DNA from 2 places in the Brevibacillus schisleri genome. Region 1 is predicted to be linked to the other one. Evidence: riboswitches for the same ligand, from Rfam matches in the RefSeq annotation. Region 1 holds a riboswitch; the other holds the start of a gene.
The links. A riboswitch is a leader RNA that binds a small molecule or an ion and turns the genes downstream of it on or off. The one in region 1 is predicted to bind S-adenosylmethionine.
Positions count from the first base shown of each region.

Region 1 (3,125 bases):
CACACTCCATCTATACGGTAGTGTGGCCATTTTGCCTCGCTTTTATTTTGTTTTCGTAAATAACCCCAACCGTTCAATCCGCTGGACCGCTTCCGCGAGACGCTCTTCGTTGGATAACAAAGCCGCTCTCACATAACCCTCACCTGTCGGGCCAAAGCCATTTCCCGGCGCTACGACGACATGCGCTTTTTCCAAAAGTAGGTCAGAGAACTCCACAGATGTGAAGCCGCTTGGAACAGGAAGCCAAGCAAAAAACGAACCTTGAGATGGCGGAGCCTGCCAGCCAATCCGATGCAGATTGGAGTACAATGCATTGCGGCGGCTTTCGTAGACAGCGACGAGATCGCGGACGCACTGCTGCGAATCCGTCATCGCTTTGGCTGCCGCCATCTGTACTGCACCGAACAGACTGACGAAGTAATGGTCCTGAATGAGGTTAATCAGACGAACCAGCTCGCGATTACCTACCATGGCACCCACACGCCAGCCTGCCATGTTGTACGTTTTGGACAAGGTATAAAATTCTACGCCCACTTCTTTTGCACCCGGAACCTGCATGAAGCTGACCGGCTTTTTCCCGTCATAGCTGATAGCTCCGTAGGCGAAGTCGTGGCAGACGACGATTTCATGTTTTCGGGCAAAACGAATGGTTTCCTCATAGAACTCGAGTGGTGCGTTGACTGCTGTCGGATTGTTCGGATAGTTGAGAAACATCAGTTTCGCTCGATCTAAATCAGCCTGGGACAGCTGGCTGTAGTCTGGCAAGAAGTCATTTTCCGCCTTCAACGGCATCATAACCATCCGTCCGTCTACGACTGCAACCCCCGACCAATAATCCGGATAGCCTGGGTCTGGAACCAGTGCAACATCGCCTGCGTTCATGAGTACTTGGCAAATCTCTACGAGTCCGGTTTTACTGCCGAACAAAATCGCTACTTCTTCCTCCGGATCGAGGTCCACATCAAATTCTTGCTTATACCAATGAGCCACTGCCTGCTTCAGTTCCACACGTCCCTGAAAAGGCGGATATTTGTGATGGAGTGGTTGTGCCGCTTGCGCCTGTAATTCTTCAATAATATGCGGCGGTGTTGGCAAATCAGGATTGCCCTGCCCCAGGTTAATGACGTCATGGCCTTGAGCTATGACCTTGTTTACTTTTGCCACCAGGGTCGCAAAAAACTGGGTAGGGAGTCGATCAATCATATCGGCATGTTGAATGCGCATCTTTCTTCCATTCCTTTCTTGGGCCAATACAGTAAAACCCCCTTTTTCCATACAGAAAAAGGGGGAGATCAGCTTGGTCACGTCCTTATCTGTCAGGAAAAAATCCTGCTGGAATTGGCACAGCATCTGTCCATCACATGGAACAGATCCGCTGCCGGGCTTCATAGGGCCAGTCCCTCCACCTCTCTGAATAAGTCAAATATACTGTTTTTTCGTCTATACCATACTACTTGAGCACGTAAACCGTGTCAAGATGCTTGATTGTGTACCGGCACTTGATGCCTTCTTTTGTGAAAAGAGGTGTGGAAGGCAAAGAAGGCGACAGACAACAGACACAAGCCCGCCATCACGAACAATAGTCCCTGCGCGTGAATCGATTGGAAGATGAATGCGCCGAGCAGTGGCCCGAGCATCCGCCCAGCTGATCCAGTCCCTGCAATCAGTCCTTGAATGAAACCTTCTCGTCCCTCTGGCGTAAACTGTGCAGCTACTGCTGGCACCGCTGGCCACACGAGCATTTCGCCCAGCGTCATGATGAACATCCCCGCCACAAAGCCTGCATAAGCCGTTGATTGCGACAAAATCAACATCGACAAGGCAAAAATATAGGCGCCCAAGAGCATTTGGGCTTTTAGCGTTCGCGCAAAGCGTCGAATGACCCACGCAATCAGTGGCTGACCAAACAGGATCAAGCCGCCGTTCAGCGTCCACAACAGACTGTATTGACGGAGGGAAATGCCCAAGGATTGCATATAGGTCGACAGCACCGTTGTCCATTGTACATAGACAATCCAGCTAATTAATAGTCCCCCGCATAATAGCAGCAAGGCACCCCATACCACCTTTGACTCTTGCTGTGGTTGTCGCAGCACATCAGTAGTTGCTTGCTCAGGCATGCTTTGTCCAGCCGTCGAGTTTTGGCGTTGGTGTTCCACCATTTTTAACTGACGGGGCAAAATGAGTAGGAACATGGCGAGGACGATTACTTGTGAGATGGCATTACCAAAAAACGTCCAGGCAAATGACACACTTGCCAAAAAGCCGCCCAACGCAGAACCGGCAGCTACCCCCACATTGAGCGTGACATAAATCAGATTGATTCCTTTACGTCCTCCGTCCGGCCACAAAACTATGGCCAATGCATTCATCACCGGAGAAAGTAATCCATAAAACAGTCCATTCAACAGAAGCAGCACAACATATATCGTAAAATCCTCCGTAACACCTAATCCGAGCGAAATCAGGATAACACCGATGGAACCGACAATGATGGTGCGCATTTTGCCCCAGCGGTCAAACAGCATCCCGCCGACAATACTTCCGATCAAGAATGCGCCTTGGTTTAAAAGCAACAAGAAGCCGGCTACAGTCAGCGGCTTTCCGAGATGGTTATGAATATAAATCGTGACCAGCGGCCAAATACATGCCATTCCGGTAGAAAAAATGACGGCAGCAATCGCCAATAAACGAATGCTGCTCGGATAGGATTCCCACTTTTGCCTCATGGCTTACTTCTCTCCCCGATGGAAATCGCCGCTTTTTCCGCCTGTTTTGGATTCCAGACTGGTCGGACCGATTATCATTTCTTTATCCATCGCTTTGCACATGTCATACACCGTCAAAGCCGCTACGCTTACAGCGGTCAAAGCCTCCATCTCAACGCCTGTTTTCCCTGTCGTCTTCACGGTTCCTGTAATCGCAAGCGTCGTTTCGTCTACAAAAGCAAATTGTATGTCGATGCCAGTCAATGGCAGCGGATGACACATCGGGATGATTTCCCACGTTTTTTTGGCAGCCATGACACCTGCTACCTGTGCTACGGCGAGTACATCGCCCTTTTCGATTCGACCTTCGCGGATTCGGGCGAGGGTTTCGGGTTTCATGCTGATTTGGCTCTCGGC
Region 1 covers NZ_JBVNDM010000001.1:4,752,099-4,755,223, forward strand. The annotation lists gene ACUUHJ_RS22665 (aminotransferase class I/II-fold pyridoxal phosphate-dependent enzyme) at 43-1,224, opposite strand; SAM riboswitch class I at 1,307-1,421, opposite strand; gene ACUUHJ_RS22670 (MFS transporter) at 1,473-2,729, opposite strand; gene moaC (cyclic pyranopterin monophosphate synthase MoaC) at 2,733-3,125, opposite strand, start outside.

Region 2 (3,125 bases), 1.5 Mb from region 1:
GGTTTTATGATTTTCATCCTATGGAATCATTTGTGGATGGCGGGACTCATTGCCTACCAAGTGGATGTGAACTTCTGGAAAGTGACGTCCTTGGGATTGCTGGTCACTTTAATTGTTTCGCCGTATTATTTCATTCGCAAAGATAGTCTTGTGATTCGTTACCTGGTGGCAATTGGACTCATGTTTTATGCGATTTCATTCGATCACTTTACCGATTACCAGGAGATCACCTTCCTCGCTTTTATCGTCATGGGCTTTTTAGCAGCGTATTTGGATTGGAAGCTGGTCGTAACAGCGGGAATTACCCAAATCATTGTCACGGTTATCGGGTTCTACACAGGAACCTACCAGATCTTCGATGGTGATTTTTCGGAGATCAATTTGCTTATGCGTATTGTCACGATTCTCATGATGATGGGAGCCGTAACGTATCTGTGTCTCGCCGGACAAGCCTCCCTGCAAAAAGCGCACGATGCAAGGCAGGAAGCGGAAGAGAAAGAGCGCCGTCTGGGAGAAATGCTTTTGAACATCCAGCAAATGACGGAGCAGCTGGATCGTACCAGCGATCATGTACATGAGCATGCGGAAGGTACGAAGCGCAATACAGATGAAATGATGGTAGCCTTTAAGGAAGTCGCCGTCGGTATGGAATCGCAGGCGAATTCTACGGTGAAGATCGAAGAAGAGGTTCAATCCATCGATCAGGAAATCGAGGCAGTCACATCGCAGACCAACGCAATGAAAACAGAATCGCAACAAAACAACCGTCGTCTGACAGAAAGCGTTCAGATGATGAACGAGCTGTCCTCACAGATGGAGCAAATTGTGCAGGCAGTCAATGTAGCAGCCTCTACGATTCACCAGCTCAATCGACAGGCGAATCGCGTAGAGGAAATTGTCGGCGCTATTAATCAGATCGCGACACAAACGAATCTGTTGGCACTGAATGCGGCGATTGAATCGGCGCGTGCAGGTGAGCATGGACGGGGATTTGCTGTTGTTGCGGATGAGGTACGCAAGCTGGCAGAACAAAGCGCGACAGCCACACAGGAAATTACCGACATTCTCAAGTCACTCCACCAGGAAAGTGAGAATGCGGTGCAACATATGAGCAGTGGGGAAGTGTCTGTTGCAAAAGGCCAAGAGCTGGCCGTAAAAACAGTGGCCTCCATTGAAGCAGTGCGTGCCGGGATGATGGCCTTCCTAGAAGCAGCTGATCAGGTAAGCTCCAGCATGGACCGGGTAAAAGTGCGTTCCGGCGAAGTTGCCATCGAGATGTCGACCATTACGGCCGTAACCGAGGAATCGGTAGCCAACTTAGAAGAGCTGTTTGCGACAGCAGAAAACCAGCATCAAAAAGTGCGTGAGATTACGGAAGAGCTGGGTGAGCTGAATACGTTGTCGCATCGCCTCCAGCAAACCTTTCACGTAAATTAGTGGTTGCGCTTCTCGCCAATTTCTCGGTGCTGAAAAGACGACTTTTTAAACTTTTATTTACTTGTAGAAGTGTTTGGAATTGAGAAAAAAGAATTGCATTTTCGAACCGTTCTGCTAGAATGAATTCCATTGTAACTAAATATATTCACCTACCTTATCAAGAGCGGCGGAGGGACTGGCCCGATGATGCCCGGCAACCACTGATCATGTCTTATGCATGAACAGAAAGGTGCCAATTCCTGCAAAACCTGTACCATGGTTTTGACAGATGAGGAAGAGAACGGCTTCGTACGCAAACTCTTCCTCCGGGGAGAGTTTTTTTGTTGTATTTGTTAAAGATGAGGAGGAATATACGAACAATAAATAAATTTTATAAGGGAATATTCGTAAATAGTATTGAAAAAATGGGTAAAAAGCCGTACATTACCTAATAGGATAAAGAAAAACGTAAAGTTCGGATAGGGAGAGATACATCATGAAGAAGTTATTGCTGGCATTAACGACATTCGCAGTATTGGCAACAGGGTGCTCGACTGGCACAAGCGCACCGGCAGATCAGCCAGGAGGACAAGCAGCAGGACAAGAGGGCGCGGCCAAAAAGCGAATTGCCTTGATTTTGCCTGAGAAAATCGGTGTGAATCCATTCTTCCAACAAATGGACGAGGGTGCAAAGAAAGCCGCACAAGAGCTGGGCGCAGAAGTAAAAACGATCGAATCTACAGACCATGGAGCGATTGAAGAAAATCTGCGTGTGGCTGTTGCAGAAAATTATGATTTGATCATCACTTCTTCTTTTACATCAGAGGATGCATTGAAAAAAGTAGCTACCGAAAATCCTGACCGTAATTTTGCGATTATTGATACGGTAGTGGATTTGCCAAACGTTCGCAGTGTTACCTTCCGCGAGCAGGAAGCGGCTTACCTGGTGGGAGCAGCAGCAGGCTTGGCAACGAAAACGAACAAAGTGGGTATGGTTGTCGCACTTGATATTCCGCAGTTGAAAAAATGGACGGTTGGCTTCGGAGAGGGCTTGAAAGCGACAAATCCAAAAGCAGAGCTGATGGTCAACTATGTAGGAAGCTTCACTGACCCGGCAAAAGCGAAGGAATTGGCTTTGCTCCAAGCTTCCAAAGGCGCTGATTTCATTAACGGTGCAGCAGCAGTAGGCGATCTCGGCGTTTTCGAAGCAGCGAAGGAAAAAGGCTTCTTCACAGCAGGGCAGGACGTTGACCGTACCACGATTGACCCAGAGCATATTGTTCTGTCCCAATTGAAAGGAACTGACGCGGCAGCTTATGAAACCGTGAAGACCTTTGTAGAAGGAACGTTCAAACCAGGTGTTGTGGCATACGGCTTGAAGGAAAAAGGTGTTGGTGTAACCTATGTCACGCACGAAAGCAAGACGCCGCTGAACGCTTTTATTGGACAAGAAGTGGTGGATAAAGTGAAAGCGATCAGCGATGAGATTGTAGCGGGCACTCGCAAAGTACCAGACCAGTTTTAAAAAGGTTCTCGGTGCTGAATGTTTATTTATAGCTTGTGCACAGTGATGGATGTGACCGACTACGGCTGTGTAGTCGGTCTTCCATTTTCATAAAAGGACGTACAGAAATGAGGGAGTGGGAATGACCGATCGCTTGGAAATGAGGGGCATGACCAAGAAGTACGGAGATTTTACCGCCAACGAC
Region 2 covers NZ_JBVNDM010000001.1:6,283,146-6,286,270, reverse strand. The annotation lists gene ACUUHJ_RS29770 (methyl-accepting chemotaxis protein) at 1-1,437, shown strand, start outside; SAM riboswitch class I at 1,589-1,712, shown strand; gene ACUUHJ_RS29765 (BMP family lipoprotein) at 1,913-2,941, shown strand; gene ACUUHJ_RS29760 (ABC transporter ATP-binding protein) at 3,063-3,125, shown strand, end outside.
Region 2: linked by a shared signal. The riboswitch ahead of ACUUHJ_RS29765 (BMP family lipoprotein) and the one ahead of ACUUHJ_RS22665 (aminotransferase class I/II-fold pyridoxal phosphate-dependent enzyme) in region 1 are both predicted to bind S-adenosylmethionine.